Regions from separate parts of the Mesorhizobium sp. P160187 genome, predicted to be linked through region 1. Evidence: riboswitches for the same ligand, from Rfam matches in the RefSeq annotation. Region 1 holds a riboswitch; the other holds the start of a gene.
What was found. A riboswitch is a leader RNA that binds a small molecule or an ion and turns the genes downstream of it on or off. The one in region 1 is predicted to bind cobalamin.
Positions count from the first base shown of each region.

Region 2: it holds a riboswitch for cobalamin, as region 1 does, so the genes downstream of both, AC3CCE_RS14970 (aromatic ring-hydroxylating oxygenase subunit alpha) here and AC3CCE_RS22260 (DUF1636 family protein) in region 1, are expected to answer to the same signal.

Region 1 is NZ_JBYMDX010000004.1:1,073,207-1,078,246, forward strand. It holds gene AC3CCE_RS22245 (NuoB/complex I 20 kDa subunit family protein) at 1-511, opposite strand, end outside; gene AC3CCE_RS22250 (NADH-quinone oxidoreductase subunit A) at 502-867, opposite strand; gene AC3CCE_RS22255 (winged helix-turn-helix domain-containing protein) at 1,195-2,397, shown strand; cobalamin riboswitch at 2,427-2,631, shown strand; gene AC3CCE_RS22260 (DUF1636 family protein) at 2,670-3,095, shown strand; gene cobW (cobalamin biosynthesis protein CobW) at 3,098-4,150, shown strand; gene cobN (cobaltochelatase subunit CobN) at 4,169-5,040, shown strand, end outside.
Region 2 is NZ_JBYMDX010000003.1:2,371,831-2,376,870, forward strand. It holds gene bglA (beta-galactosidase BglA) at 1-788, shown strand, start outside; gene AC3CCE_RS14950 (ABC transporter ATP-binding protein) at 855-1,967, shown strand; gene AC3CCE_RS14955 (DUF680 domain-containing protein) at 2,041-2,274, opposite strand; gene AC3CCE_RS14960 (DUF680 domain-containing protein) at 2,346-2,549, opposite strand; gene AC3CCE_RS14965 (DUF680 domain-containing protein) at 2,616-2,822, opposite strand; cobalamin riboswitch at 3,322-3,523, shown strand; gene AC3CCE_RS14970 (aromatic ring-hydroxylating oxygenase subunit alpha) at 3,641-4,888, shown strand; gene AC3CCE_RS14975 (FAD-binding oxidoreductase) at 4,926-5,040, shown strand, end outside.

The sequences.
Region 1 (5,040 bases):
CGCTCGGCGGGCAGCCGGGCACATAGATGTCGACCGGCACGATGCGGTCGCAGCCGCGCACCACCGAATAGGAATAGTGATAATAGCCGCCGCCATTGGCGCAGGAGCCCATCGAGATGACGTAGCGCGGCTCCGGCATCTGGTCGTAGACCTTGCGCAAAGCGGGGGCCATCTTGTTGGTCAGCGTTCCCGCCACGATCATTATGTCCGACTGGCGCGGCGACGCGCGAGGAGCCACGCCAAACCGCTCCGAATCATAGCGCGGCATCGAGGTGTGGATCATCTCGACGGCACAGCAGGCGAGACCGAAGGTCATGAACATCAGCGAGCCGCTGCGTGCCCAGGTGATCAGCGCCTCGGTCGAGGTGACCAGAAAACCCTTGTCGGCCAGTTCATTGTTGATCTCGAGGAAGAACGGATCGTCGGAACCGACCGGACGTCCGGTATTGGGGTCGATCAGGCCTTTGGGCTTCGGCGCGACGAGCGTTCCGGAACTGTCGTTCAATCCCATTCCAGCGCTCCTTTTTTCCACTCATAGGCAAAGCCGATGGTCAGCACCGCCAAAAACACCATCATCGACCAGAAACCGAGCATGCCGATCTTCGAGAACGACACCGCCCACGGAAACAGGAAGGCCACTTCCAGATCGAAGATGATGAACAGGATCGACACCAGGTAGAAGCGGATGTCGAATTTCATCCGGGCATCGTCGAACGAGTTGAACCCGCACTCGTAGGCGGAAAGCTTCTCCGGATCGGGATTGCGATAAGCCACCAGGAACGGCGCGATGATAAGCGCCAGGCCTACAACTGCGGCCACGGCGATGAAGAGGACGATGGGCAGGTATGAACTGAGGAGTACGTTCATGCTCGGCTTTCCGTTGGCGGCCAATCCACTTTGATTACAGCAACCAACCCTAATGCGGAAGCGCGACAGTTTAACCGCTGAACCGTTTTAGGTGCCTTTGCTGCAACGCGGCGAGGGTTAGCGCACGGCTTTCAGCGAAGCAAGTCAAACCTTGTTCAAAAGACAGTGCTGGACGGCAGGCCGGGAAAAACTGGTCCGATCTCCTCCTGTTTGATTTCCTTCATCTTTCACTCCACTTTTGTCTCCTGACACGTCTCCCGCCATTTGCCTGCTAGCATGACAGGAATCGCCGGCTAAAGGCGGGAAAATGGTTCGAGGCAAGACACTTTGACGAAGGACAAAATCTCACTCCCCACGGCCAGGCGCATCGCGCTCGCCGCGCAAGGATTTCTCGATCCCCGCCCGGTCGGCACGCCCGATCGCCGCCACCTCGCCCGCGTGCTGTCGCGCACCGGCCTGCTGCAGATCGATTCCGTCAGCACCGTGGTGCGCGCCCACTATATGCCGCTCTATTCGCGCCTTGGCCCCTACCCGCTCACCCTGCTCGACAATGCCGCAATCACCCGCAAGCGCACCGTGTTCGAGTACTGGGCGCATGAGGCCTCGTTCCTGCCGGTCGAGACCTACCCGTTGATGCGCTGGCGCATGCAGCGCGCCGAGCAGGGCGACGAAATGTATCTCGGCCTCGCCAAATGGGGCCGCGAGCACGCCGCCTATATCGAAGAGATCTACCGCGCGGTCGCCGAGCGCGGCCCGATTGCCGCTTCGGCACTGGAAGGCCAGAAAGGTTCGGGCGGCTGGTGGGGCTGGAGCCACGCCAAGCACGCCTTCGAATGGCTGTTCTGGGCCGGACGCATCACCACGGCGCACCGCCGTGGCTTCGAGCGTTTCTACGACCTGCCCGAGCGCGTTCTGCCGCAGGCGATCCTCGATCTGCCGGTGCCGGCGGCCGAGGACGCGCACCGCGAATTGCTGCGCATTTCCGCCCGCGCCCACGGCATCGCGACGTCGGGTGACCTGCGCGATTATTTCCGCTTGTCGCCGGCCGACATGAAGGGCCGGTTGGAGGAACTGGTTGAGATGGGCGAGTTGCTGCCGGTAAACGTCGAAGGCTGGGACAAGCCGGCTTACCTCTATAGGGACGCCCGCCTGCCGCGAAAGATCGAGGCCCGCGCGCTACTGGCGCCCTTCGATCCGGTGGTCTTCGAGCGCTCGCGCACCGAGCGCCTGTTCGATTTCCACTACCGCATCGAGATCTACACCCCGGCTGACAAGCGCCAATATGGCTACTACGTGCTGCCCTTCCTGCTCGGCGACCGGATCGTCGCCCGCGTCGATCTCAAGGCCGACCGCCCGGCCAGCGTGCTGCGCGTCCACGCCGCCTACGCCGAACCCGGCGCGCCGCCGGAAACTGCCGCAGAGCTGTTCGAGGAATTGAAGCAGATGCAGGGCTGGCTTGGCCTTGAGCGCATCGAAGTGGCGCCGGCCGGCAATCTGGGGAAACCCCTGGCCGACATCGCCATGTCGTAGCAGCGCGTTGACACAACTCCCCGCAGCAGCCTAAATCCGCTCCAGACGGTCCCCTGCCCGCAACGGCAAGGGCCAAGAGGGAATGCGGTGCGGGACGAAAATCCCAAATCCGCGGCTGTCCCCGCAACTGTAAGCGAAGAGCCAAGGCCGAAAGCCACTGGGTAACACCGGGAAGGCGGCTAACCAAGGCGATGACCCGCGAGCCAGGAGACCTGCCGTCTGAGACAAAGTATCCGATCGCCTGGCGGGTTTCCGGGCAAGGAGCACGGTTTTTGGACCAGAACAGCAGTTTTTCGGCTGGCACAGCGGACATTGCGTCCAGGGACAACGACGCCCTGACCGGCGTGACCGTCATCGTCTGCGCCTCCTGCCGCGATGAGACCGGTTCCGACGCCCATCCGCGCGCCGGCGAATTGCTGGCTGAGGACACACGCCGCGCCGCTGCCGGCGATATCCGGGTCCGCACCGCCGAATGTCTCGGCAATTGCAAGCGCCGCCTCAGCGCCGCGATCCTGCGCGATGGCTGCTGGAGCTATGTCTTCGGCGATCTGACCGCAACCAGCGGCGCCGACCTCGTTACCGGCGCAAAGCTCTTCGCGACTTCGGCCGACGGCCTCATCCCGTGGCGCGGCCGGCCCGATAGCCTCAAGCGCGGCCTCGTTGCCCGCATCCCACCCCTCGACATGCTGAAGGACTGACGATGAACGCTTCAAACCCGGCCGCCAACCTCTCCCGTGTTCCCTGCACTGTCGTTACAGGCTTCCTCGGCGCCGGCAAGACGACGCTGGTCCGCCATCTCCTGGAAAATGCCGGCGGCAAGCGCATCGCCATCATCGTCAACGAGTTCGGCGACATCGGCATCGACGGGGAAATCCTGAAAGGCTGCGGCATCGACACTTGCCCCGAGGAAAACATCGTCGAACTGGCCAATGGCTGCATCTGCTGTACAGTCGCCGACGATTTCGTGCCCGCCCTCGACAAGATCCTCGCGCTGACACCGAGGGTCGACCACATCCTGATCGAGACCTCGGGCCTCGCTCTGCCCAAGCCGCTGGTCCAGGCGTTCCAGTGGCCGAGCGTGAAGAGCCGGGTAACCGTCGACGGTGTCATCGCCGTGGTAGACGGCCCGGCGCTGGCCGAAGGCCGCGTCGCCAACGACATGGACGCTTTGCAGGCACAGCGCGCTCAGGACGAGACGCTCGACCACGACGATCCGGTCGAAGAAGTCTTCGAGGACCAGATCGCCTGCGCCGATTTGATCATCCTGTCGAAGAGCGATCTAATGGACGCCCCCGGTTCGGCCCGCGCCAACGCCATCATCAATGAACATTCCGCCCGCGCCGTGAAGATCGTGCCGACCGCACATGGCAAGCTCGATCCCTCGGTGCTGCTCGGCCTCGGCCTCGCCGTCGAGGACGACATCGAGAACCGCAAATCGCACCATGACGGCGCCTTCGACCACGAGCATGACGATTTCGACACCTTCATCGTCGACATCCCCTCGATCACCAACCCGGACGAACTGGCCAAGCGCGTCGCCACGGTTGCCGAGGAACAGAATGTGCTGCGTGTGAAAGGCTTCGTCGATGTCGGCGGCAAGCCGATGCGGCTTTTGCTGCAGGCCGTCGGCCCGCGCGTCAATCATTACTATGACCGCGCCTGGGCGGCTGAGGACGACCGCCGCTCGCGTCTTGTCGTCATTGGCCTGAAAGGACTGAACCGCCCGGCGATCGAGCGTATACTCGCCGGCTGATCCAAACCACGAGCCGAAATGCATATACTCACCACCACATCCGCCTCGCTCGACGATCTCGCCGAGCCCGTCGATCTCGGGCAGACGCCGGCGGATATCGTGGCGCTGTCCTTCACCGACAGCGACCTCGCCGGCCTCGCGGCGGCGTGGAAGGCCGATGCCGCCCGCCTGCCGTGGATGCGGCTGGCGGCGCTGCGCGACCTGCGCCATCCCATGTCCGTGGACCTCTGGATCGACAGCGTCGCCCGCCACGCCAAGGTGATTTTGGTGCGCATCCTCGGCGGCTACGACTGGTGGCGCTATGGCTGCGACCAGCTTGCCGCGACTGCCCGTGCGAACGGCATCAAGCTGGCGCTGCTGCCGGGCGAGAGCCACGACGAGGATCTCAGGCTGATCGAAGCCTCGACGCTGCCCCGCGCGGAGCTGGACGGCCTGCTGGGCTATTTCCGCGAGGGCGGGCCGGAGAATATGGCAGCGCTGATGCAAAGATTGGCGGGGCTGGCGGGACGGGATGCGGCTTCGGCTGACCCGGTTAGCGTGCCGAAAGCTGGTTACTACGAGCCAGGTCGCGGCGTGGTGGGCAAGTTGGATTTGGCCAATGTCGGCGTTCCTTCACACCCCCCTCTGTCCTGCCGGACATCTCCCCCGCAAGGGGGGAGATCAGCCGTCACCAAAGCCGGCTCCTCTTCGGCCCCGTTGAACAGGAAGCTGTCTGGGTCATCTAAGATTGGCGAAACCGTTGACGACAGATCAATCTCCCCCCTTGCGGGGGAGATGTCCGGCAGGACAGAGGGGGGTGGGCGGGAACTCGGCGCAGACAACATCAACTCTCCCATCATCCCCATCCTCTTCTACCGCTCGATGCTGCTGGCCGCCGATGTCGCGCCAAT
Region 2 (5,040 bases), on a different contig from region 1:
TGGTCGCCGCCTACACCGCCGGCGGCAAACGCGTCCACATGTGCTATTCCTTCGATTTCCTGGCGCCGGAAAAGATCAGCGCCGCCAAGGTGCGCCAGGTGCTGGAAGCCTTCGGCAAGGTCGCCAGCGACGGCTGGTCGTGCTGGGCCTTTTCCAACCACGACGTGATGCGTCCGGCCTCGCGCTGGGCCGCCGACGAGGCCGACCCGGCCGCCTATCTGAAGGTTATCTCGGCGCTGCTGATGTCGCTGCGCGGTTCGGTCTGCCTCTATCAGGGAGAGGAGCTTGGGCTGGGCGAAGCCGAGTTGCAGTTCGAGGATCTGCAGGACCCCTACGGCATTCGCTTCTGGCCCGAATTCAAGGGCCGCGACGGCTGCCGCACGCCGATGGTGTGGGATGCAACCGCCAGCAATGCCGGCTTTTCGACGGCCAAGCCCTGGCTGCCGGTGCCGGGCAAGCACTTGTCGCAAGCGGTCAATGTTCAGCAGGGCGACGCGGCCTCGCTGCTCGAGCACTACCGGCGCTTTCTCGGTTTCCGCCGCCAGCATCCGGCCCTGGCCAAAGGCGACATCGAGTTCATCGAAAGCGAGGGCGACACCGTCGCCTTCACTCGCCGTGAGGGCAATGAGCAGATCGTCTGCGTCTTCAATCTGGCCAGCAAGCCGGCCGAGGTCGATCTCGGTGGTCAGGCGCTGCTGCCATTGGCCGGGCACGGTTTTTCGGGACAATCCGGCACAGGTTCCATCCGCCTCGGCGGCTACGGCGCCTGGTTCGGGCGCATCGACTGAGTTTTTGACGAAACTGGATTTTTTGAGGAAATCCAAGTTCTCTAGGGAAATCACTGGGAGGAAATTATGGCCGATGTCACGCTGAGACAGGTGAAGAAATCATACGGCAATCTGCACATTCTCCACGGCATCGACCTCGACATAAAGTCGGGCGAGTTCATCGTCTTCGTCGGCCCGTCGGGTTGCGGCAAGTCGACCTTGCTGCGGTCCATCGCCGGGCTTGAGGAGATCACCTCCGGCGAGCTGAAGATCGCCGGCGAGGTGGTGAACGACGTGCCGCCTTCCAAGCGCGGCATTGCCATGGTGTTCCAGTCCTATGCGCTCTATCCGCACATGACCGTCTACGACAACATGGCCTTCTCGATGAAGATCGGCAAGGAAAGCAAGGCCGAGATCGACAAGCGGGTGCGGCAGGCCGCCGAAATCCTGCAGCTGACCAAATATCTCGACCGCCTGCCCAAGGCGATGTCGGGCGGCCAGCGCCAGCGTGTCGCCATCGGTCGCGCCATCGTGCGCAATCCGAAAGTGTTCCTGTTCGACGAGCCGCTGTCGAATCTCGACGCGGCGCTCCGCGTCGCGACCCGCATCGAGATCGCCAAGCTCAAGGAATCGATGCCTGCCACGACCATGATCTACGTCACCCACGATCAGGTCGAAGCGATGACGCTGGCTGACCGCATCGTCGTGCTGAAGGATGGCCACATCGAGCAGGTCGGCACGCCGATGGACCTCTACAAGAAGCCCGGCAATCTGTTCGTTGCTCAGTTCATCGGCTCGCCGGCCATGAACATCCTGCCGGCAACGATCGACAGGACGGGCAACCCGACAATCGTCAGCCATGTCGGCGGCCGCAAGGCCACGGTGCCGATTGCAACGCCGGCGTCAGCCAAGGGTGCGGCAGTCAGCTTCGGCGTGCGGCCGGAGGATCTGTCGGTCGCCACCGGCACGGAATATCTTTTCGAGGGCGTGGTGGACTATGTCGAGCAGCTCGGCGAGGTGCAGCTGGTCTATATCGATATCGGTCGCGCCGACCTGCCGTTGGTGACCAAGCTGCCCGGCAATGTCGAGGTCAAGCGCGGGGCAAAGCTGCGACTGACCGCGGATGCCGGGGACCTGCACATCTTCGACGCCGATGGGCACTCCTTCTCGCTCAAGCCGGTGGAAGTGAAGGCGGCTTGAGATAGCTGCGTCGTACAGGCATGAAAAAAGAGCGGCGGGCCAGGCCCGCCGCTCTTTTTTCAAGCTTCGGCTGTTAGTTGTTGCCGAACCGATCCCTGTCGCTGCTCTGAGGAACGAACTTCTGTTGGTCGTTCGACGAGTTCAGCAGCTTGTAGACCGCCGAGTTGGTGCCGGTCGACGAAGTGCGGGTGGTGTCGACGGCAGCGGCCGGCTGGTTGGCGCCATTGGAGCCATAATTGTCGCTGCCGGCAAAGGCAGCGCTCGAAACAGCCAGAACGGCTGCGGCGGCAAGAACGATCTTCTTCATTTTAGTCTCCTGAATTTTTCTGATGCCGCCAGCTGCAGCGGATAAGCCCGCCACGTGCTGGAAACCGGCTTTTAGCGGCCGAAAAGGTTACGGTCGGCACCGTGGGCAGGCGCCTGCTCGGCTGGAGCCGACTTCTCAACCGAAGCCGTATGGCCACTATCGGTCGACGTAATCGCAGGCTGGTTGGCGCCGTTCGAACCGTAGTTGTCGCTGCCGGCGAAAGCGCTGCCGGAGATGGCCAAAATGGCGGCGGCAGCAAGGATGATCTTTTTCATTTCAAATACTCCTGAATTTTTTGGGATCCCGAGAGCGACGGGTTAGCCGCCCTTCTTTGGTCGGGATCAGCGATTGCCGTAGAGGTCGCGGTCGGCGCCCTGAACGACAGGCTGCTTGTCAGCGTGCGCCGGCTTCTGAATGGAAGCCGTATACGAGCTGTCGACCGAGACGGCTGGCTGGTTCGCACCATTGGAACCGTAATTGTCGCTACCGGCGAAGGCGCTGCCGGTGATCGCCAAAACGGCTGCGGCAGTGAGGATGATCTTTTTCATTTTTAGTACTCCAGTTTGTCTGTCCGTCTAGCGGCGTGTCTTGGGAGGAATTCGCGTCGTTCGGACAGCCCCGATGTGGGAAAGCCATAGGCTGGTTTCCAATCACGAAGTTGTTCCGTGTGGACCACGCTCCTGCACCTTGAAATTGTACCAGGAAGTTCCTTCATGGCTGTTTATTGTATTGTTTTCAGTTGCTTATGTCGAACCGAGTGGTTCGCTCCGGTGTCGGTTTCCGGGCCGTCGTTCACACCGTCCTGCACGCATTGTCAACAGAAACGAACCGTTCGGTTCGATTAGAGATTGCTAATAGTAACTTTTCGATACCGTTGAGCCCTTTTTGCCCCCGATCGAACTGGATCCGCAGCGATTCGAAACGGCGATGATGGCGTCGCAAGAAACGTCTCAGCTCTTTGACCGGCGGCGGGGAGCGTATGCCGCGCGTGTCGCGCCGCATGGATACGATGTCGCTTTCATGCCGACGTCGCGATCGCTGCCGTGATTAGATGATCGCATCTCAGGTGCCGCTTCGTGACGACGCAGCGGAGAATTGGGAAGCCGGTCAGAATCCGGCGCTGCCCCCGCAACGGTGGTGGAGTTGAAGTCGCAACGGGAGACCACTGGGCAAGAGCCTGGGAAGGTGTCGCGATGGTCCGCAAGGACAACTCCAGAGCCCGGAAACCAGCCCGAGATGCATAGACTCGACTGATCGCGGTGGGCGGTCAAGAGGTGGATAGTGCATGTCCGGCGCCGCGCCGGCCTGCGTCCGATCCTTCCTCCATCACCACCAAGTTCAGTCCTTAAACCACGAGGACAGAACTATGGATACGCGCAACGACATGCTGAGGCTCCTGAACGGCCGCAAGCAAGGCTTTTCGCTGGAACAGCCCTTCTACACCGACCCGGACTATTTCAAGCTCGACATGGAGCTTATCTGGTATCGCGACTGGCTGTTCATCGGCCATGATTGCGAACTGCCGAAGCCCGGCAGCTATATCACCGTGCAGATCGGCGATTATCCGGTGGTGCTGGTCCGCGACCAGAAGGGCACCATCAACGCCTTTCACAATTCCTGCCGCCATCGCGGCAGCCGTGTCTGCAACACTGAGAAGGGCATGGCGGCAAAGCTTGTCTGCCCTTATCACCAGTGGACCTACGAGCTTGACGGCCGGCTGCTGTTTGCCCGCCAGATGGCCGACGGTTTCGACAAGAGCCAGTTCGGCCTGAAGCCCGTCGCCTGCGAGAGCGTCGGCGGCTACATCTTCATCTGCCTGGCGAAAGAACCTGCCGACTTTGCGCCGATGCGCGCCATGATAGAGCCCTACCTCAAGCCGCACCGGCTGAATGAAGCCAAGGTCGCCTTCGAGAGCACCATCATAGAGAAGGGCAACTGGAAGCTGGTCTGGGAAAACAACCGCGAATGCTATCACTGCGCCGGCAATCATCCGGAGCTGTGCAAGACATTCCCCGAAGCGCCGACGGTGACCGGCGTGCAGGGCGCCGACAGCGATCCGGAGATGCTGGCGCACTGGGCGAAATGCGAGGCGGCGGGCCTGCCGAGCAAGTTCCGCATCGATCCGGCCGGGCAATACCGCGCCACCCGCGCGCCGCTGCTGCGCGATGCCGTCAGCTACACGATGTCGGGAAAGCGCGCGGTGACGAAGAACCTGTCCGACACTGTTGCCGCCGACCGCATCGGCACCTTGATGCACTACCACTATCCGACGACCTGGAACCACATCCTGATCGACCATGCGGTCACCTTCCGGGTGCTGCCGATCAGCGCCACGCAAACCGCGGTGACGACCAAGTGGCTGGTGCACAAGGATGCGGTCGAGGGCGTCGACTACAACCTTGAAGAGCTCACCCACGTCTGGACCGAGACCAACGACCAGGACCGCCGCATCGTCGAGGAAAACGCCTTCGGCATCCTGTCGCCGGCCTATGAGCCCGGCCCCTATTCGGAGCTGCACGAGGGCGGCGTGATCCAGTTCGTCGAATGGTACGCGGCCTTCATCGGCCCGCGCCTTGCCGAAGGCGGCCGGCCGGCGCTGCGCAGCGTCGCGTGAGCTGGAGCAGGCGAGGAAGGACCGGAGGATGAATGCGATGACGGATCTTGGGCTCTATCGCCATCTTGACCAGATGGCGCCGTGGAACGATAGGCTGCAGGTGCTGGAAGTGATCGGCGTCAGCGACGAGGCGCCTGACGTCAAGACCTTCA